One region of the Streptomyces sp. NPDC046805 genome, then DNA from elsewhere that is predicted to be linked to it. Evidence: riboswitches for the same ligand, from Rfam matches in the RefSeq annotation. Region 1 holds a riboswitch; the other holds the start of a gene.
The links. Region 1 has a riboswitch for glycine ahead of gcvP (aminomethyl-transferring glycine dehydrogenase). Riboswitches for the same ligand answer to the same signal wherever they lie in the genome.
Positions count from the first base shown of each region.

Region 1 (10,817 bases):
CAGCCGCTTCCTGCTGGACGGCGATCTGACCACGGCCGGGCGTCATCCGCAGAGCGACATCTTCCTGGACGACGTGACTGTCTCGCGAAGCCACGTGGAGTTCCGGCGTCACGAGGACGGCTCGTTCACCGTGGCCGACGTGGGCAGTCTGAACGGCACGTACGTCAACCGCGAGCGGATCGACCAGGTCGCTCTGTCGAACGGTGACGAGGTGCAGATCGGCAAGTACCGGCTGGTCTTCTACGCGAGCCGGCAGGGCATCTGACCCCCCGGACTCCGTCCGAGGGGACACCAGGGAAGGTCCATGCTTCAAACACCGAGCGGCGGTGCCGGGAACGGTACCGCCGCCAGGGACAGTGGGCTGATGAGTATCGGCACGGTGCTGAACGTGCTGCGCGGCGAGTTCCCCGAGGTCACCATCTCCAAGATCCGCTTCCTGGAGTCGGAGGGGCTCATCGAGCCGCAGCGAGCCCCCTCGGGGTATCGCAAGTTCAGCGCCGGCGACGTCGAGCGCCTCGGTCACGTCCTGAGGATGCAGCGGGACCACTATCTGCCGCTCAAGGTGATCCGCGAGCACCTCGACGCCGTGGAGCGCGGTGAGGCCGTACAGCTGCCGGCCGTGGGGCGTCAGCGCGACGGCCGGGCCGCCGCCGAGCCGCCGGAGGTGCCCACGGCGGCCCGGATCGGGCGGGAGGAGCTGCTGGCGGCCGCCGAGATCGAGGAGAGCGCCCTCGACGAGTGGGAGTCGTACGGGCTCATCGCTCCGCTGGAGAGCGGGGCGTACGACGCCGAGGCGGTCACCGTGGCCTCGCTCGTGACCGCGCTCGGGCGGTTCGGGATCGAACCGCGCCACCTTCGGGTGATGAAGGCGGCAGCGGACCGCGAGGCCGGGCTCGTCGACCAGGTGGTGGCCCCCCTGAAGCGCCACCGCAATCCGCAGACCAGGGCCCATGCCCAGGACCGTACGAAGGAACTGGCCGCCTTGACCGTCGAGCTCCACGCGGCCCTGGTGAAGACCGCGCTCGGCGTGCGCCTGCCCTGAACGGGACGGGTGTGACGGGGGCCGGATCGGCCACCCGTTCCCTGCCCGACTACCCAAACGTCCCGAGCACGGCCTAGGGTTGCTGTGTGAACGAGCTCGATGTCGTAGGTGTCCGGGTCGAAATGCCCTCCAACCAACCGATCGTGCTCCTGCGTGAAGTGGGAGGCGACCGGTACCTCCCCATCTGGATCGGCCCCGGGGAGGCGACGGCGATCGCCTTTGCCCAGCAGGGCATGGCCCCCGCACGACCGCTGACCCACGACCTCTTCAAGGACGTGCTGGAGGCCGTCGGGCAGGAGCTCACCGAGGTGCGCATCACAGACCTGCGTGAGGGCGTCTTCTACGCCGAGCTGGTGTTCGCCAGCGGGGTCGAGGTGAGTGCCCGTCCGTCCGATGCCATAGCGCTGGCCCTGCGCACCGGAACGCCGATCTACGGCAGTGACACGGTGCTCGACGACGCGGGCATCGCGATTCCGGATGAGCAAGAGGACGAGGTGGAGAAGTTCCGCGAGTTCCTCGACCAGATCTCGCCCGAGGACTTCGGCACCAGCAGTCAGTGAGACGCGCGGACGGCCCGGCGGACGAGAGGTCCGTGCCGGGTCGGTCCGGCCTGTGACGGAACGGAGTGCGGCAAATGCCAGCGGCCAGTGAGAGCGTCCTACGGCTCTCCACGAGAGCATTCGGCTAGCCTTTCCCCGCGGTGGGGCACGGAAAACCACTCCTAGGGTGATTATCACTCGGCGTGGCGAGTGTGGCGATCGTTGACGCACCCCTGGTGACTGCCTACCGTCGAGAAGCAGGTCAAGGACGGAGGTCGGCGTGAGAAGCAGCGGCGACGGTACGGGTGGGGGTGCCCCCGGTTTCGGGGAGAGCGGCCCGTACCCTCCCTCAAGCTCTCGGCTCCGCTCGAACGGGGGGTACGCCCATCCCGGCAGCGCGACCGATCACGCTCCGCAGCGGCCGACGGTCGTGCCGAGCAGCGGAGGGGATGCGTCCATGGCATCCGAACAGATCGGCTACCGCGGGCCCACGGCCTGCGCGGCGGCCGGCATCACCTACCGGCAGCTCGACTACTGGGCCCGCACGGGCCTCGTCGAGCCGAGTGTGCGGCCCGCCTACGGGTCGGGTACGCAGCGTCTGTACAGCTTCAGGGACGTCGTCGTCCTGAAGATCGTCAAGCGCTTCCTGGACACCGGGGTGTCCCTGCAGAACATCCGCACCGCCGTCCAGCATCTGCGCGAACGCGGCTTCAGCGATCTGGAGCGCATGACGCTGATGAGCGACGGCGCCACGGTCTACGAGTGCACCTCGCCCGACGAGGTCCACGCTTTGCTGCAGGGCGGCCAGGGCATCTTCGGGATCGCGGTGGGCGTGGTCTGGCGGGACGTGGAGAACGCGCTGTCCCAGTTGCACGGGGAGCGCATCGACACCGGGGAGACCCTCGTCGGGCGCAACCCCGCGGACGAGCTTGCGCGGCGCCGCAACCGGGCCGTCTGAGCAGTAGCCCTCCGGTGAACGTGAACAGCAGCCCTCCGGTGTGACGGGCCGCCGCGCGCGTGCCGTGTGCCGCGCGCGGGGCATTGTCAGTGGCGTGGTGCAGCATCGGAGTTGTGAGAAACGCGCCCACGATCCTGCATCTCGACATGGATGCCTTCTTCGCCTCGGTGGAGCAGGCGTCCAAGCCGAGCCTGCGTGGGAAGGCCGTCGTCGTGGGCGGACTCGGACCGCGCGGGGTGGTGGCCACCGCGTCGTACGAGGCCAGGGTCTTCGGAGTCCACTCGGCGATGCCCATGGCCCAGGCACGCCGGCTGGCGCCGAACGCCGCCTATCTCGTGCCCCGCTTCGGGGTCTACCGATCGATCAGCGAGCAGGTGATGGCGCTGCTGCGGGAGCTGTCGCCGCTGGTGGAGCCGCTGAGCCTGGACGAGGCGTTCGTGGATCTGGAGGCCGGGGGAGCGGCCCGGGACGAGGAGTCGGCCCGGCTGGCCGGAGTGCGGCTGCGCGCGGACATACGCGCCGTCACGGGGCTCACGGGCTCGGTGGGGCTCGCCGCGTCCAAGATGCTCGCTAAGATCGCCTCGGAGCAGGCCAAGCCCGACGGACTGGTGCTGATCGAGCCGGGCACCGAGCGGGCCCTGCTCGCGCCCATGTCGGTGCGGACGCTGCCGGGAGTGGGGCCGGCGACCGGCGACCATCTGCGGCGGGCCGGGATCACGACGGTCGGCGAACTCGCCGAGGCGGGCGAGGACGAGCTCGTACGGCTGCTGGGAAAGGCGCACGGGCACGCGTTGTACGCCATGGCGCAGGCGCACGACGAGCGGCCCGTGGTGGCCGAGCGCGAGGCCAAGTCGGTGTCGGTCGAGGACACGTACGACGTGGACATCCACGACCGGGTGCGTGTGGGGCTGGAGGTGCAGCGGCTCGCGGACCGCTGCGTGCGAAGACTGCGCGGGGCCGGGCTGTCCGGGCGGACCATCGTGCTCAAGGTGCGGCGGTACGACTTCTCGACGCTGACCCGGTCGGAGACGCTCCGTGGGCCCACGGACGATCCGGCGGTGGTGCGGGAGGCGGTCGCGCGGCTGCTGGACGCCGTGGACACGACGGGGGGAGTGCGCCTGCTGGGTGTGGGCGTCTCGGGACTCGCCGACTACACACAGGAGGACCTGTTCGCGCAGGCCGCGGGCGAGCGGGCGGACGTGGCAGCCGAGGAGGGCAAGGAAGGCGAGGCAGGCAGGGACGGCAGGGAGGCCGTGGTGGAACCCGTCGAGGAGCGGACGGGGAGCGTCGAGCGGCACTGGGCCGCCGGGCACGACGTGCGGCACAGCGCGTACGGGCACGGCTGGGTGCAGGGCAGCGGCTTGGGCCGTGTCACCGTGCGCTTCGAGACACCGGACTCGGCACCCGGGCGCGTACGGACTTTCCGCACAGCCGATCCGGAGCTCGAACCGGCGGATCCGCTGCCGTTGGTGTCGAGGACTCCGGAGGGGGCCGGGGGTGCGGAGGAAGTGCCGGGGCCTCAGACCTCGTCCGTGCCCGCGAGCTTGCCGAAGTCGTGGTCCGGGACGGAGGGAGGTGCGGCCACGTCGAGGCCGTAGTGGTGGTAGAGCTGGAGTTCCTGTTCCGGGGAGAGGTGGCGACCCACGCCGAAGTCGGGGGCGTCCTTGATGAGGGCCCGCTCGAAGGGGACGCGCAGGGCACCCTCGATCAGCTCGCTCGGTTCGAGGGGGACGAAGGCGTCCCGGGAGAAGAGGCCGGTCCGTATGGCCGCCCACTCGGGCACGCCGGTGGCGTCGTCGAGGTACACCTCGTCGATCGTGCCGATCTTGGTGCCATTGCGGTCGAACGCCTTGCGGCCGATCAGGTTGCGCGGATCGATGTCGGTCTGCACGGGCCCTCCTCTTGGTCGCAGGCGAACCATCCGTCAGCACTACGAAAGAGCACATTCGGCAACCCGGCCACTCGAAGCGGCCGGCGTTGAGCTCGCTGGTAGTCTGGCAAGCGGCTGCTGACCCCGTGCGGGAGAGTCCTCCGGGCATCGCCGGAGGCGCCGAAGGAGCAAATCCTCCCCGGAATCTCTCAGGCCCACGTACCGCACGGACGAGGTCACTCTGGAAAGCAGGGCGGGTGTCGACGGCTTCCGCTCTCACCGACGGTGAAAGCCGGAGCCCTCGGGCCCCCGGTGAAGCTCTCAGGTCGAGATGACAGAGGGGGAGGCCGTCGGGGTACCCGCGCCGGGGTGCCCCTCGAAGGTCGCGTCAGACCAGGAGGCCTCCGCAATGACCGCCCCTCGCATTCCGCTCACCGAGCTCGAACACGGCATTCCCTTCGAGCAGCGCCACATCGGACCCGACCAGGAGGCGCGGGCCAAGATGCTCGCGCAGGTCGGGTACGGGTCGCTCGACGAGCTCACCGCCGCCGCGGTTCCGGATGTGATCAAGAACGCCGACGCGCTGGACCTGCCGGGCGCGCGCACCGAGCCGGAGGTGCTCGCCGAGCTGCGCTCCCTCGCCGACCGCAACCAGGTCCTCGGCTCGATGATCGGCCTCGGGTACTACGGCACCTTCACGCCGCCCGTCATCCTGCGCAACGTCATGGAGAACCCGGCCTGGTACACGGCCTACACGCCGTACCAGCCTGAGATCTCGCAGGGCCGTCTGGAAGCCCTGCTGAACTTCCAGACGATGGTCGCCGAGCTCACCGGGCTGCCCACCTCCGGTGCCTCCCTCCTCGACGAGGGCACCGCGGCCGCCGAGGCCATGGCGCTGTCCCGGCGCATGGGCAAGAACAAGAAGGGCCTCTTCCTGGTCGACGCGGACGCGCTGCCGCAGACCGTCGCCGTCATCCAGACCCGCGCCGAACCGACCGGCGTCGAGGTCGTCGTCGCCGACCTCAGCGACGGCATCCCGGCCGAGCTCGCCGAGCGCGAGATCAACGGCGTGCTGATCCAGTACCCGGGCGCCTCCGGTGCCGTACGCGACATCAAGCCGGTCATCGACCGGGCGCACGAGCTCGGCGCGCTCGTCACCGTCGCCGCGGACCTGCTCGCGCTCACCCTGCTGACCTCGCCCGGCGAGCTGGGCGCGGACATCGCCGTCGGTACGACGCAGCGCTTCGGTGTGCCGATGGGCTTCGGCGGGCCACACGCCGGCTACATGGCCGTGCACGAGAAGTTCGCGCGCAGCCTGCCCGGCCGCCTCGTCGGCGTCTCCGTCGACGCCGACGGCAACAAGGCCTACCGCCTCGCTCTGCAGACCCGCGAGCAGCACATCCGCCGGGAGAAGGCGACCAGCAACATCTGCACCGCGCAGGTCCTGCTGGCCGTCATGGCCGGCATGTACGCCGTCTACCACGGCCCCGAGGGCCTCAAGGCCATTGCCCGGCGCACCCACCGCTACGCCACGATCCTGGCCGCCGGGCTCGCCAAGGGCGGCGTCGAGCTCGTCCACGGCGCCTACTTCGACACCCTGACCGTCAAGGCCGAGGGCCGGGCCGCCGAGATCGTCGCCGCAGCGCGTGAGGGCGGCGTCAACCTGCGCCTCGTCGACGCCGACCACGTGTCCGTCGCCTGCGACGAGACCACCGACCGGGCCGCGTTGGAGGCCGTCTGGGCCGCGTTCGGCGTCGAGGGCGACATCGAGGCGCTGGACGCCGTCACCGAGGACACCCTCCCGGACGCGCAGCTGCGCACCGACGACTACCTCGCCCACCCCGTCTTCCACCAGCACCGCTCCGAGACCGCGATGCTGCGCTACCTGCGCAGGCTGGCCGACCGCGACTACGCGCTCGACCGCGGCATGATCCCGCTGGGCTCCTGCACCATGAAGCTCAACGCGACCACGGAGATGGAGCCCGTCACCTGGTCCGAGTTCGGGCAGATGCACCCCTTCGCGCCCGCCGAGCAGGCCGAGGGCTACCTCACGCTCATCCGTGAGCTGGAGGAGCGGCTCGCCGAGGTCACCGGGTACGACAAGGTGTCGCTCCAGCCGAACGCCGGTTCCCAGGGCGAGTTCGCGGGTCTGCTCGCCGTGCGCGCCTACCACCGCGCCAACGGCGACGAGCAGCGCACCGTCTGCCTCATCCCGTCCTCCGCGCACGGCACCAACGCGGCCAGCGCCGTCATGGCGGGCATGAAGGTCGTCGTCGTGAAGACCGCCGAGGACGGCGAGATCGACGTCGAGGACCTGCGCGCCAAGATCGAGCAGTACCGCGACGAGCTCGCCGTGCTGATGATCACCTACCCGTCCACGCACGGTGTGTTCGAGGAGCACGTCGCCGACATCTGCGCCCAGGTGCACGAGGCCGGCGGTCAGGTCTACGTCGACGGCGCCAACCTCAACGCCCTGGTCGGCCTCGCCAAGCCGGGCCACTTCGGCGGCGACGTCTCCCACCTGAACCTGCACAAGACGTTCTGCATCCCGCACGGCGGCGGCGGTCCGGGCGTCGGCCCGGTGGCCGTACGGTCGCACCTGGCGCCGTACCTGCCGAACCACCGGCTGCAGCCGGAGGCCGGGCCGGAGACGGGTGTGGGACCGATCTCGGCCGCTCCCTGGGGCTCCGCGGGCATCCTGCCGATCTCCTGGGCGTACGTCCGTCTCATGGGCGGCGAGGGGCTGAAGCGGGCCACGCAGGTGGCCGTGCTCTCCGCCAACTACATCGCCAAGCGCCTGGAGCCGCACTACCCGGTGCTCTACACCGGCCCCGGCGGTCTGGTCGCGCACGAGTGCATCATCGACCTGCGCCCGCTGACCAAGGCGACCGGCGTGAGCGTCGACGACGTCGCCAAGCGGCTCATCGACCACGGCTTCCACGCGCCGACGATGTCCTTCCCGGTGGCCGGCACGCTGATGATCGAGCCGACCGAGTCCGAGGACCTGACCGAGCTGGACCGGTTCTGCGAGGCGATGATCGCCATCCGCGCGGAGATCGAGAAGGTCGGCTCCGGCGAGTGGCCCGCGGACGACAACCCGCTGCGGGGCGCCCCGCACACCGCGGCGGCGCTCGGCGGCGAGTGGGCGCACGCCTACAGCCGTGAGGAGGCCGTCTTCCCGGCCGGTGTCGCGGCCGCCGACAAGTACTGGCCGCCGGTGCGCCGTATCGACCAGGCCTTCGGCGACCGGAACCTGGTCTGTTCCTGCCCGCCGCCGGACGCGTACGAGGACTGAGCGCGCCCCGCATGACATGCCTGAGGGCTCCCACCCGGTCCGGGTGGGAGCCCTCAGGCGTCTCCGTATGTTCCCTTACGCCGTCTCGAGCGACACCTCGGTCGACTTGATCAGCGCGATGACGGGGGAGCCGACGGACAGGCCGAGGTCGGTGGCCGACTCCTTGGTGATGGCCGAGGTCAGCTCGCCGCCGCCGAAGGCGATCTTCACGGAGGCCATGGCGCCACCGGTGGAGATCTCGGTGATCTTGCCGGGGAGCTGGTTGCGGATCGAGACGTGGTCGACCGGCGCGGTGGCGAGGGAGACCTCGGTCGACTTCACGAGAGCACGTACGGATGAGCCCGCGGCGAGACCGAGGTCCTCGGCGGCGTCCAGGGTGATCGCGGACGTGAGGTGCTGGCCGTTGGAGAGGTCGACCTTGACGGTGGCCATCGCCTCGCCCGGGGTGACGGCCGTGACGGTGCCGGGGAGCTGGTTGCGAATGCTCAGGCTCATGGGGAACGCCTCGCAGGATATGGGGGTTTGGGGGGTTTTGGCCCCTGGTGATCCCCACCGTAGCCGTAATCGCCTGCTCAGGCCGGGTAGGCGTGCGTCTGCGTCGCCTTCACGGTCGCCCAGACCGGTGTCCCCGGCTGCAGGCCGAGCTCGGCGGCCGCGGCCGTGGTGAGATCGGCGGCGAGGGGGAGTTCGCCCCCGAGGTCCACGCGGATCTGGTCGGCGTGGGTCTCCAGGCCGGTCACCTGGCAACTCCAGAGGTTGCGGGCGCTGGAGCCGGCGGGGCGGTCGCGGTAGAGGGTGACGGCGCCCGGCGGGAAGGCCACGAAGACCGAGCCCGACAGATCCTCCGTCGTGGTGATGGCGGGGCCGGTGTCCAGCCGGACCGTGTGGCCCTCGGCCTGCCCCCGGTAGAGGTTCAGGCCGACCAACTGCGCGATGTAGTCCGTACGCGGATGGCGGGCGATGTCGGCGGGGGCGCCCTCCTGGACCACCCGCCCGTGCTCGACGACCACCAGCCGGTCGGCGAGCACCATGGCGTCGAGGGGGTCGTGCGTCACCAGGACGGCGACCGCCTCGAACTCGGCCAGATGGCGGCGCAGCTGGGCGCGCACCTCCAGACGCGTGCGGGCGTCCAGGGCCGCGAGCGGCTCGTCGAGGAGCAGCAGCCGGGGACGCGTGGCCAGGGCGCGGGCCAGGGCGACGCGCTGCGCCTGGCCGCCGGAGAGGCGTCGCGGCTTGGCGCCCGCGTGGTCGGCGAGCCCCATGCGGTCCAGCCACGCGGCGGCCTGGGCGCGCGCCTCCGCCTTGGGCGTGCCCTGACAGCGCGGGCCGAAGGCCACGTTGTCGAGCGCGGACAGGTGCGGGAAGAGCAGGTAGTCCTGGAAGACGACACCGACGGGCCGTGACTCCGGCGGCGTACGGTCCAGCGCGTGGCCGTCCAGGCGCAGATGGCCGCCGGTGAGCGGGGCGAGGCCGGCGAGCGCCCGCAGGGCCGTCGTCTTCCCCGCGCCGTTGGGACCGAGGAGCGCGACGACGTCCCCCGGTGCGGCACTCAGCCCGACATCGAGGCGGAAGGAACCGCGCTCGACGACGAGCCGGGCGTCGAGGCCGTCCCCGCGCACGCCGCCCGCGGTGACGAGCCCGTCCGTGGTGTCGTCGATGTCGGTCATGAAGTGCACATCCAGGGGTCGAGCGGAGCGGCGGCCGCCCCGGCGCGGCGACCGCGAAGCCGCCGCACGCGGACGCGGTCGTACGAGGTCCGGGTGTGGCGGCGTGGGCCGGCGGGGCGGTGCGGGTGGCGGCCATGGTGTCGGGGGTCATGATGCCGTCACCCATCGGTCCCGCAAGCCCGCCAGCACAGCGATCGACACCGCCAGCAGGACCAGGCTGAGGGAGATCGCCGCATCGGGGTCGTTCTGGAGGGCGAGGTAGACGGCCAGCGGCATGGTCTGGGTACGGCCGGGGAAGTTGCCCGCGAAGGTGATGGTCGCGCCGAACTCGCCGAGCGCACGGGCCCATGCGAGGACCGCGCCCGCCGCGATGCCCGGCGCGATCAGGGGCAGGGTGACCCGGCGGAACGCGGTGAAGCGGGAGGCGCCCAGGGTGGTGGCCGCCTCCTCGAAGCGCGGGTCGGCGGCGCGCAGGGTGCCCTCGACGCTGATGACGAGGAACGGCATCGCGACGAAGGCCTCCGCGACCACGACGCCCGCCGTGGTGAACGGCAGCGTGATCCCGAACCAGGCGTCCAGCCACTGCCCGACGATCCCGTTGCGGCCGAGCGCCAGCAGCAGAGCCACACCCCCGACCACCGGCGGCAGAACGAGCGGCAGGGTCACCAGCGCCCGCACGAAACCCCGGCCGGGGAAGTCGGTACGGGCCAGCAGCCACGCCAGCGGCACGCCCAGGACCAGGCTCACCGCCGTCGCAGCGGTCGCGCTGATCAGGGACAGCTGGAGCGCCTGCCAGACGTCGGGGCTGGTCAGCTGAGCGGGCAGGCTCGTCCATGGGGCCCGCACGAGCAGGGCCAGCAGGGGCAGCAGCAGGAACGCCAGCGCCACGATGCCGGGGGCCAGCAGCGGCAGCGGCGCCCCGCGCCGACCGGACCGCACGCGCCGGCGCTGCGGACCGCCCGTGAGGGTGGCGGCCGCAGCACCGGACTTGCCGACGTCGGTCACGGCTTGAGGAACCCGGCCTCGTTCAGGACCTTCTGGCCCTCGGCGGACTGTACGAGCGCCATGAAGGCCTTGGACGCCTCGGGGTTGGGCGCGTGCTTGAGCAGGGCGATCGGGTAGTCGTTGATGGCCTTGGTGGACTCGGGGAACTCGACGCCCTCCACCTTGTTGCCCGCGGACTTCACGTCGGTCTTGTAGACGACCGCGGCGTCGGCCTCCTTCAACTCCACCTTGTTCAGGGCGCCCTTGACGTCCTGCTCGTAGGAGACCGGGGTGAGCTTGAGCTTGCTGGCCTCCAGGGCCTTCTGGGCGGCGGCGCCGCACGGCACCGTCTTGTCGCACAGGACGACCTTCAGGCCGGGCTTGGTCAGGTCCTTCAGGGAGGAGATCTTGTCGGGGTTGCCCGGCAGGGTGGCGATCTCCAGCTGGTTGCGGACGAAGGTG
Region 1 covers NZ_JBEYYC010000015.1:176,382-187,198, reverse strand. Annotated here, with positions in the region: gene ABZ910_RS18615 (FHA domain-containing protein) at 1-265, shown strand, start outside; gene ABZ910_RS18610 (MerR family transcriptional regulator) at 305-1,042, shown strand; gene ABZ910_RS18605 (bifunctional nuclease family protein) at 1,129-1,602, shown strand; gene ABZ910_RS18600 (MerR family transcriptional regulator) at 1,862-2,539, shown strand; gene ABZ910_RS18595 (DNA polymerase IV) at 2,653-4,137, shown strand; gene ABZ910_RS18590 (PRC-barrel domain-containing protein) at 4,059-4,430, opposite strand; glycine riboswitch at 4,549-4,644, shown strand; gene gcvP (aminomethyl-transferring glycine dehydrogenase) at 4,819-7,704, shown strand; gene ABZ910_RS18580 (TOBE domain-containing protein) at 7,780-8,199, opposite strand; gene ABZ910_RS18575 (ABC transporter ATP-binding protein) at 8,277-9,371, opposite strand; gene ABZ910_RS18570 (ABC transporter permease) at 9,519-10,376, opposite strand; gene modA (molybdate ABC transporter substrate-binding protein) at 10,373-10,817, opposite strand, start outside.

Region 2 (10,817 bases), on a different contig from region 1:
GGCTGATCCTTTTCCGCTCTGTCCCTTTGACTCGATCCTTTTGGCTCGCGCCCTTGACTCGGCCCTTTTCAGGCGGGAGTTGTCGTCAGCCGCTCGCAATGTCCCGGACCCGAATGTCCCGGGTCGGGGTTCCCTGGCTTGTCGAGGTGCTCAAGGCGTTTGATTTCGCGGGCCAGCGCATCCATGTGACGGTGTTCCGGAATGCGGAGCTCCGCCATTCCTCCGTCGCCCGCCAACAGGACCTCCAGCTGGGCGAAGAGTGCCTCTCGCAGCTGGTTTCCGACGATCCGGAAGGACCGTTCCGCCAGGCCGCCCCCGATGTGCACCGAGTGGGAGTTCTTGTGGTCCGGGACCAGGCCGAAGCCGGACTCGAAGGCCAGGGTCACCCGCACCCCGGAGTGGAAGCCGACCTGCGCGAATCGGTATCGGAAGGACGACCCGTAGGGGATCGCGCCCCGCGCGAGCTGCCGTTGGGCGCCGAGGCCGGCGAAGGCGAAGCCCGCCGCGTCCGCGAAGGCGATGGCGCCGCGCATGGACGCGTGCAGCCGGATGTGGGGCAGCTTCTCGCCGCGGGTGTCGACGCGCAGGTCGGGGGGCGGGCCGGGGCGGGCGGTGGTGAGGTAGGCGGCGTAGGCGCGGGGAGGGAGGACGGAGCGCAGCAGCGTCATCAGGTGGAACCACTCGTAGCCGACCTCGCCGTACCCGGGGTCGGTGAACCGGCCGCGGGCCTCGTCGAGGCGCCGGTTCTTGGTGAACTCGACGGTCACGGAGGCGATGTCCTCGGGGCGGCCGCCGGCGCGCACGGCCCGGGCGAACAGGCGTACCGCCTGGCTGTGGGCGTAGACGTCGTTGACCATGACCCGGGCGCGCGGATGCTCTTCCCGGACGCCGCTCAGGGCCTGGATCTCCCCCGCGGAGCAGGCCGGTTTCTCCAGCAGGACACGGGCGGCGGGGTCGGCGCCGAGGATCTGGCGCAGCACGGTGAGGTGGGTGGAGGTGGGCGTCGCGACGATCCAGGCGTCCGGCCGTAACCGGGGGCGCAGGTCCCGCACGTCCGGGGAGTCGGCCGGCTCCCGCCGGTCCACGGTGACGACGTCGTGTCCGGCCCCGCGCAGGTAGGTGACGTACCGGGAACCGATGGTGCCGGTCCCCACCACGGTGAATCTCAAGGAAGCCCCCGTGCGTCGTGCGGCGATGGAGAACGCGTGAGCGCGGGATTCTCCGGATGGGAAAGGTGTCAGCCCCACCCGGAGAACCGGAATCAGTTCCGCCGATTTCAGGCGCTGACGCTGCGCACGATCTTCTTGATGGTCACGGCATACCTCCCCTCGACGGGTGGTTTTCCGACGCCGGGGATCCTAAAAGGGAGGTGAAGGGAAATGCAATGAGGCTTCGACCGAGTGTGACGTGGACCACACTTGAATAGGGAGGGTTTGAAAGGCGTGCGAGCGCAGAATCGAGCGCATTTTCCTGTCGCTCTGCGCCGGCACCTTTTGGGTTACTCGGTGGGAGTATGGAACGACATGCTCTCCCACCCTTTTCGCATTCTTGATGCGGTGAGAGGTTTTCCCCCGGAAAGGGCTCGCCCCGTCAGCACTCGATGATGTTGACGGCCAGCCCGCCGCGCGCCGTCTCCTTGTACTTCACGCTCATGTCCGCACCGGTCTCCTTCATGGTCTTGATGACCTTGTCCAGGGACACCTTGTGCGAACCGTCGCCGCGCATCGCCATCTTCGCGGCCGTGACCGCCTTCACCGCGGCCATGCCGTTGCGCTCGATGCACGGGATCTGGACCAGGCCGCCGACCGGGTCGCAGGTGAGGCCGAGGTTGTGCTCCATGCCGATCTCGGCGGCGTTCTCGACCTGCTCGGGGCTGCCGCCCAGCACCTCCGCGAGGGCGCCCGCCGCCATGGAGCAGGCGGAGCCGACCTCGCCCTGGCAGCCGACCTCGGCCCCGGAGATGGAGGCGTTCTCCTTGAAGAGCATGCCGATGGCGCCGGCCGCGAGGAGGAAGCGGACCACGCCCTCCTCGTCGGCGCCCGGCACGAAGTTGATGTAGTAGTGCAGGACCGCCGGGATGATGCCGGCCGCGCCGTTCGTCGGGGCGGTGACGACCCGGCCGCCCGCCGCGTTCTCCTCGTTGACCGCCATCGCGTAGAGCGTGATCCACTCCATCGCGTGCGCCAACGGGTCGCCGTCGGCGCGCAGTTGGCGCGCGGACACGGCCGCGCGGCGGCGCACCTTGAGGCCGCCCGGCAGGATGCCCTCGCGCGACATGCCGCGCGACACGCACGCCTGCATGACCCGCCAGATGTCCAGCAGCCCCTCGCGGATCTCCTCCTCGGTGCGCCAGGCCCGCTCGTTCTCCAGCATCAGCGAGGAGATCGACAGGCCCGTCTCCTTCGTCAGGCGCAGCAACTCGTCGCCCGTGCGGAAGGGGTACTTCAGGACCGTGTCGTCCAGCACGATGCGGTCCGCGCCGACCGCGTCCTCGTCCACGACGAAGCCGCCGCCCACCGAGTAGTACGTCTTCGACATGACCTCCGCTCCGGAGGCGTCGTACGCCCAGATGGTCATGCCGTTCGCGTGGTACGGCAGCGCCTTGCGGCGGTGCAGGACCATGTCGGCGTCGGAGTCGAACGCGATCTCGTGCTTGCCGAGAAGGCTGAGCCGGCTCGACTTCCTGATCTGCTCCACCCGCTCGTCGGCCGTCTCCACGTCCACCGTGCGCGGCGAGGAGCCCTCCAGGCCGAGCAGCACCGCCTTCGGGGTGCCGTGGCCGTGGCCCGTGGCGCCCAGGGAGCCGTACAGTTCACAGCGCAGCGATACGACGGACTCCAGCAGATCCTCGTTGCGCAGCCGGCGGGCGAACATGCGCGCCGCGCGCATCGGGCCGACCGTGTGGGAGCTGGACGGGCCGATGCCGATCGAGAACAGGTCGAAGACCGAGATGGCCACGGGGTGACTCCTCACATACGGGTGGTGCAGGGTGCGGGGTGCCGCGCCCACATACGAGTGTGCGCGACACCGCCGCAAAAAGGGACTACGGAACTACTGGCCCAGACCGGGGTACAGCGGGTGCTTGTCGGCCAGGGCCGTGACCCGGGCCTTCAGGGCGGCCGCGTCGGCCTCCCCGAAGGGGGAAGGCGCCTTCAGCGTCTCGGCGATCACGTTCGCGACCTCGGCGAAGTCCTCGGCCGTGAAGCCGCGGGTGGCGAGGGCGGGCGTGCCGATACGCAGGCCCGACGTGACCATCGGCGGGCGCGGGTCGTTGGGGACCGCGTTGCGGTTGACCGTGATGCCGACCTCGTGGAGGCGGTCCTCGGCCTGCTGCCCGTCCAGCTCGGAATCGCGCAGGTCGACCAGGACCAGGTGCACGTCGGTGCCGCCCGACAGGACGTTCACGCCGGCCTCGCGGGCGTCGGCCGCCGTCAGCCGCTCGGCGAGGATCTGCGCGCCCTCGACCGTACGGCGCTGGCGCTCCTTGAAGTCCTCGCTCGCCGCGACCTTGAAGGAGACCGCCTTGGCCGCGATCACGTGCTCCAGGGGGCCGCCCTGGAAGCCCGGGAAGACGGACGAGTTCAGCTTCTTCGCGAAGTCCTTCTTGGCGAGGATGATGCCGCCGCGCGGGCCGCCCAGCGTCTTGTGGGTGGTGGAGGTGACGACGTCCGCGTACTCGACCGGGTTCGGGTGCAGCCCGGCCGCGACCAGACCGGCGAAGTGCGCCATGTCGACCCACAGGTACGCCTCGACCTCGTCGGCGATCCGGCGGAACTCGGCGAAGTCCAGCCGGCGCGGGTACGCCGACCAGCCCGCGATGATCACCTTCGGGCGGTGCTCCTTGGCGAGCCGCTCGACCTCGGCCATGTCGACCAGGCCGGCCTCGTCCACGTGGTACGCGACCACATTGAACTGCTTGCCGGAGAAGTTCAGCCGCATCCCGTGGGTGAGGTGGCCGCCGTGGGCCAGGTCCAGACCGAGGATGGTGTCGCCGGGCTTGGCCAGCGCGAAGAGCGCGGCCTGGTTGGCGGAGGCGCCCGAGTGCGGCTGGACGTTGGCGTACTCGGCGCCGAACAGGTCCTTGACCCGGTCGATGGCGATCTGCTCGGTGACGTCGACATGCTCGCAGCCGCCGTAGTAGCGGCGGCCCGGGTAGCCCTCGGCGTACTTGTTGGTGAGGACCGAGCCCTGCGCCTCCATGACCGCGACCGGAGCGAAGTTCTCCGAGGCGATCATCTCGAGCGTGGACTGCTGGCGGTGCAGTTCGGCGTCGACCGCGGCTGCCACGTCCGGGTCGAGTTCGTGCAGGGGCGTGTTCAGAATCGACATACGGCTACGACTCCTCAGCCGGCGATGTGGGCGTCGTACTCGTCGGCGGAGAGCAGGTCGGCCGGCTCCTCCGTGACGCGTACCTTGAACAGCCAGCCGCCCTCGAAGGGGGCGGAGTTGACCAGCGACGGGTCGTCGACCACGTCCTCGTTGATCGCGGTGACCTCGCCGGAGACGGGGGAGTACAGGTCGCTGACCGACTTGGTGGACTCCAGCTCACCGCAGGTCTCGCCCGCGGCCACCGTGTCACCGACCGCCGGAAGCTGGACGAAGACGACATCGCCGAGCGCGTTGGCCGCGTGCTCCGTGATGCCGATCGTCGCCACGCCGCTCTCGGCGGCCGACAGCCACTCGTGCTCCTTGCTGTACCGCAGGTGCTGGGGGTTGCTCATGGCCTGAATTCTCCTGTACGCGGGGGAGTGCTGATGACGGGGGACTGCGGAAGGCGCAGATGGGCAGGGTGAGGCGCCCGGTGATGTGCCCGGCATCACAGCCGGGGCGGGCGCCGGACCGGGGCCCGGGCCCTCGACGCCCGGGGCCCTGCCGGTTCAGTCTCTACTTCTGGCGCTTGTAGAAGGGGAGTGCCACGACCTCGTACGGCTCGTGGGTGCCCCGGATGTCCACGCCCACGCCCGCCGTGCCCGGCGCCGAGTGCGCCGCGTCGACGTACGCCATGGCGATGGGCTTGCCCAGCGTGGGGGAGGGGGCGCCCGAGGTGACCTCGCCGATCGTCTCGCCGCCGGCGACGACGGCGTACCCGGCGCGCGGGACGCGGCGGCCCTCGGCGACCAGGCCGACCAGGACGCGCGGCGGGTTCGACTCGGCGCGGGACGCGGCCTCGGTGAGCGCCTCGCGCCCCACGAAGTCGCCCTCCTTCTCGAACTTCACCACCCGGCCGAGCCCGGCGTCGAACGGGGTCAGCGAGGTGGTCAGCTCGTGCCCGTACAGCGGCATACCCGCCTCCAGGCGCAGGGTGTCGCGGCAGGACAGGCCGCAGGCGACCAGGCCGACGCCCTCGCCGGCCTTGGTCAGCGCCTGCCACAGCTCGACGGCGTGTTCGGGCTTCACGAACAGCTCGAAGCCGTCCTCGCCGGTGTAGCCGGTGCGCGCGATCAGCGCGGGGACACCGGCGACGGTGCCGGGCAGACCGGCGTAGTACTTGAGGCCGTCGAGGTCGGCGTCGGTCAGTGACTTGAGGATGCCGGGGGACTCGGGGCCCTGGACGGCGATCAGCGCGTAGGCGTCGCGGTCGTCGCGGACCTCGGCGTCGAAGCCCGCGGCACGCTCGGTCAGCGCGTCCAGCACGACCTGGGCGTTGGAGGCGTTGGCCACGACCATGTACTCGGTCTCGCCGAGCCGGTAGACGATCAGGTCGTCCAGGATGCCGCCGTCGGCCCGGCAGATCATCGTGTAGCGGGCACGGCCCACACCGACGGAGGCGATGTTGCCGACCAGGGCGTAGTTCAGCAGCTGCGCCGCTTGCGGGCCGGTGACGGTGATCTCGCCCATGTGGGAGAGGTCGAACAGACCGGCCTTCGTGCGGACGGCGATGTGCTCGTCGCGCTCGGAGCCGTAGCGCAGGGGCATGTCCCAGCCGGCGAAGTCGGTCATCGTCGCGCCCAGCGAGCGATGCAGCGCGTCGAGCGCGGTGTGGCGGAGCTGATGGGATTCGGTGCTGCTCATCGGTCGTTCTCCCAGGGCATGACAGGCAAGGTCGTTCCTCCCCATCTGTCATCGGAACCTGAGAGGTTCGCCATGATCCCCGGAGGGCACGGCTTGCACCTTGGGTGGAGCCGCTGACGCAGCGGCCCGCTTTTCAGATGTGCCTCGCCCGCGCGGTAACGGTGCCTGAGAGATTCAAGGGAGGGACTTGCTCCTTCGGCGCCCTGGCGCGGCGCCTCGGGGAAGCGCCGCCGGGGACTCTCCCGCGCGGATTCAAACGGCCGGTATGCAGTTGGCGGCCACATCATTACACGCCGCGTGGCCGAACGGCAGGCCGGATCCGTAACCGGTCTGTGGCAGTTCCGGCACGAAAACACGAAGCGCCGGGCATTACCTTCTCTTTACACTTGGCGGGCAGGGGACCCCAGACCCCCAGGGGAGGGACGATCACGGTGAACAGGACCACGGTGTACGCCACGACGACGGGGATCACGCTGTCGAAGCGGTCCGCGGCCCCGGCCCGCGAGCGCCGCGGACCGGGCCCGGCGCCGGTCGTCCGGGACCTGCGCGACCGCGCCGGCCGGAGCCCGTACGGCCTGCTCTTCGGGCCTGCCGACCTGGTGGTGGTCACCGGCCTGCCCGGCAGCGGCAAGTCCACGCTGATGACCCGCGCGGTCCGGGCGACGCGCATCGACTCCCAGGACACCCGTGACCGCTGGGACGCCCGCATGCCCCGCCTCCTCCCCTACGCCGTCTACCGCCCCCTGGTCCGCCTCGCCCACTACGCCGGACTGCGCCGCGCCCTGCGCTCCGGCGAGGGCGTCGTCGTCCACGACTGCGGCACCCAGGCCTGGGTGCGCGACTGGCTGGCCCGAGCGGCCCGCCGCCGGGGCGGCACCCTGCACCTGGTGCTCCTCGACGTGCCCCCGGACGCGGCGCGGGAGGGCCAACGCGCGCGCGGCCGCAGCGTCTCCCGCTACGCCTTCCTGCGCCACCGCAGGGCCGTCACCCGCCTTCTGCGCGCGGTGGAGCAGGGCGACCTTCCCGAGGGCTGCGGTTCGGCGGTGCTCCTGGACCGCGACGCGGGCGACGTGCTGCGGCGCATCGCCTTCACGGACCGGGACGACCGGCGGGCATGCGCATTCACCCGTTAGCCTTTCAGCCACACCAGTGGTTCCCAGCAGGCGGTAGAGGCAGATGGACTTCCCGGCGGACATTCCCGCGGACTTCCCGGCACAGGCACACCCGCATCCGCACGGCGGATGGCCCGGCAACGAACTCGAGGAGGTCCTGTCGGCGTCCCTCGGTGTCCCGGCGGCCGGCGGCCGGATCGTCGAGGTGCTGGGCCGCAGCTTCGTCTGGGTTCCGCTGCCGGGCGGCGGCGGCCCGCACAGCGGCCCGCTCGACCTGCCCACGATGGACATCGACGGCCAGGTGTTCGTCCCGGTCTTCAGCTCCGAGGAGCAGTTCCGCCAGGTGGCCGGCTCCCACATGTCGTACACCATCGCGCCCGCCGTGGAGTTCGCCCGCGGCCTGCCGCCGCAGGTGGGCATGGCCATCAATCCGGACGGCGTGGTCGGCATCCCGCTGCCGCCCGACGCGGTGGCCGAACTCGGCCGAGGGGGCCGCAGCGAGCTCGACGGCCCCACCGGCGGCGCCCGGGTACGCCTCTTCGAGCCGGACTGGCAGGAGGAGCCGGTCGACTTCCTGTCCGCCGCCTCGGCCGAGTTCGCCGAGACGGGCGTGGTCGTCACGGCCCGCCGCTGCCTGGCCGCGATCGAGACGGCCGACCCGGTGATGTTCATCGGCGTGGAACTCTCCCAGTGGGAGGGCGACTTGCGGGAACGCCCGCTCGACGCCCTGGGCAGGGCACTGGCCAAGGCCCCGGCGCCGTGGCCGGTCAACCTGGTCCTCCTGGACGTGGCCCAGGACCCGGTGGGGGAGTGGATGAAGGCCAAGGTCAGGCCCTTCTACCAGCACGGCCACTGACAACTGACCGCAGAGCAGCCGACCCAGGGGCGCGGGGAACTGCGCGACCAGCCACGACGGACCCGCACCCGCCGACGCGCAGTCAGCCCCCGCCTCGGAGGCGGCCGCTGTCGGCGAAGCCACTTAAGCTGGTTTCATATCGTGGGCGACTTTTCGAGGGGCGGTACAACAGGTGAGCCCGAGCGGCAGCGACACCGCGACCGGACAGGTCGAGCACATGCTGCGCCAGGTGACGCCGGGGCGTTACGACGCCTACGAGGCGCTCCTCCGCGCGCTCGCGACCCCCTCGTCCGGCCAGATCTGGATGCTCCTCTGGCACGGCCAGGCCGGCTCCCCCGACGCCCAGTACGGGAACATGGAGATCGACGGCCACGGCTACGCCCCCTGTGTCACCTCGGCCCAGGAGCTCTCCGCCAGCGGCTGGAACCGGTCGTACGAGGTGGTCGACGGGCTCGACGTCGCCCGCACGCTCTACCCGGACCACTACGGCATCTGGCTCAACCCGCACACCCCCGGCGGCGGCGTCGGCATCCCCTGGCTCGACCTGCGGCGCATCGCCACGGGCCTGGACCGCCAGCCCGCAGGACCCCTGAGCATCTCCGAACCCGGCGTCGAGATCCCCCAGTTCTACGCCCTGCTCGCGCAGAACGCCCACCGCACGCCCGCGATCCGCTCGCTGCGCCGCGCCTGGGTGCAGCCGGCCCTCGGGACGCCGTACCTCGCCATCGGCCTGGACGTGTACGACACGTCGCCGGCCGCCGTCGACTCGGTGCGCGCGATGATGCAGCAGTCCGTCGTCGCCGTCCCGGACGGGCTGCCGGTGTCGACCGTCGCGATGACCGACGAGTACGACCCGGTCGTCCTGTGGATGCGCTCGGGCGGCACCCGCCCCTTTTACGACCGCGAAGCCCACGCCGCCCAGCCGCCGGCCCCCGCCGCCGGTTACGGCTACCCGCCCGTGCAGGGCGGTTACTGACCCGCGGCCCCACCGCCCAACCGGTTCCGCACGCCGCGGTGTTCGGTTTTGCGTACCGGTTCACCCGGCTGACCCGTTTCTGCGCGCGTAGAGAAGCGGTTCTTCGCTCCTTACGGCACACAATCGCCGTTTTGTCCCAACTTCCCCGCGTCCGAGGGCCGTTACCTCCTGTTCGGATAACGGAATCCCCAGCGCTGCATCACGGTTGCGCATACTTTCGCCGTCTGGTCTGGCAACAGATCGCCATAGCGTTGAAGACTCCCGCACCAGGGGTTCTCGCCCCTGTTGAACGACGGACTGATCATGCCGCTACCGCGGCAAGTGTGGGCCGGTAACCGCCGGTTGAGAGGGGTCCCAGCCAGATGACGGCACCATTGCACGAGCCGACCGCGGAAGCGGTCTCGAGTGCGGCCGAGGAAGCGGCGGTTGCCAGCGCCGGTGCGAAGGCTGTACAGGGACGCTCCCTGGGCCGGATCGCCTGGGAGCGCCTCAAGCGGGACAAGCTCGCTCTCACGGGCGGCCTCGTGGTGCTCGCGCTCATCGCGATCGCCCTGCTCGCGCCCGTGATCGCGAGCCTCGTCGGGCAGGATCCCGACGTTTATCACGAGAGCCTGATCGACCCGCTGTTCGGCACTCCCAAGGGGGCGCTGGGCGGCATCAGCGGCGACCATCTGCTGGGCATCGAGCCGGTCAACGGCCGCGACATCTTCGCCCGCATCCTGTACGGCGCCCAGATCTCGCTGCTGGTCGGCTTCCTCTCCGCGGTGGTCGCCGTGATCCTGGGCACCGTCCTCGGCATTCTGGCCGGCTTCTTCGGTGGCTGGATCGACTCGGTGATCAGCCGGGTCATGGACGGGCTGCTGGCCTTCCCGCAGCTGCTGTTCATCATCGCCCTGGTCTCCGTCATGCCGAACAACATGCTGGGGCTGACCGGCACGAACGTGCGTGTCTTCGTGATGATCCTGGTCATCGGCTTCTTCGGCTGGCCCTACATCGGACGTGTGGTGCGCGGCCAGACGCTGTCTCTGCGCGAGCGGGAGTACGTCGAGGCGGCCCGATCGCTCGGCGCCGGGCGGTTCTACATCCTGTTCAAGGAACTGCTGCCCAATCTCGTCGCGCCCATCATCGTCTACACGACGATGATGATCCCCACCAACATCCTCACCGAGGCGGCACTCAGCTTCCTGGGCGTGGGCGTCAAGCCGCCCACGGCCTCCTGGGGGCAGATGCTTTCGAGCGCGATCGACTACTACGACTCGGACCCCATGTACATGGTGGTCCCGGGCATGGCGATCTTCATCACCGTTCTCGCCTTCAACCTCTTCGGCGACGGCGTGCGGGACGCGCTGGATCCGAAGGGCTCTCGCTGAACTGCCGTACACCAAGCGACCCGTGCCTCGTACACGGGATCTCTCATCACAACCGGAGGATCCGAGATCGTGACTACCCAACGCACCTCAGGGCGGCAGAAGCGGGCCGTGGCCGCTACCGCCGTGGTCGCTGCGCTGCTGACCACAGCGGCGTGCGGCGGCGGCAAGGGCGATGACAAGGGCTCGGCGACCGGCGCTGCCGGCTTCGACGCCGCGAACAACAAGGTCGCCCAAGCCTCGCAGGCCAAGAAGGGCGGAACGCTGAAGTTCGGCAGCGCCCAGGACGCCGACTCGTGGGACACCACGCGTGGCTACTACGGCTTCATGTGGAACTTCTCGCGCTACTACAGCCGCCAGCTCGTCACGGGCAAGACGGAGCCCGGCAAGGCCGGCGCCGAGCTGACCCCGGACCTCGCCACCGGACTCGCCAAGGTCTCCGACGGCGGCAAGACCTACACGTACACGCTGCGCGACGGGATCACCTGGGAGGA
Region 2 covers NZ_JBEYYC010000005.1:201,419-212,235, reverse strand. Annotated here, with positions in the region: gene ABZ910_RS08670 (hypothetical protein) at 69-1,154, opposite strand; gene ABZ910_RS08665 (L-serine ammonia-lyase) at 1,591-2,958, opposite strand; gene glyA (serine hydroxymethyltransferase) at 3,052-4,329, opposite strand; gene gcvH (glycine cleavage system protein GcvH) at 4,344-4,721, opposite strand; gene gcvT (glycine cleavage system aminomethyltransferase GcvT) at 4,885-6,012, opposite strand; glycine riboswitch at 6,156-6,267, opposite strand; gene ABZ910_RS08645 (AAA family ATPase) at 6,444-7,145, shown strand; gene ABZ910_RS08640 (enhanced serine sensitivity protein SseB) at 7,189-7,980, shown strand; gene ABZ910_RS08635 (enhanced serine sensitivity protein SseB C-terminal domain-containing protein) at 8,153-8,956, shown strand; gene ABZ910_RS08630 (ABC transporter permease) at 9,319-10,326, shown strand; gene ABZ910_RS08625 (ABC transporter substrate-binding protein) at 10,396-10,817, shown strand, end outside.
Region 2: linked by a shared signal. The riboswitch ahead of gcvT (glycine cleavage system aminomethyltransferase GcvT) and the one ahead of gcvP (aminomethyl-transferring glycine dehydrogenase) in region 1 are both predicted to bind glycine.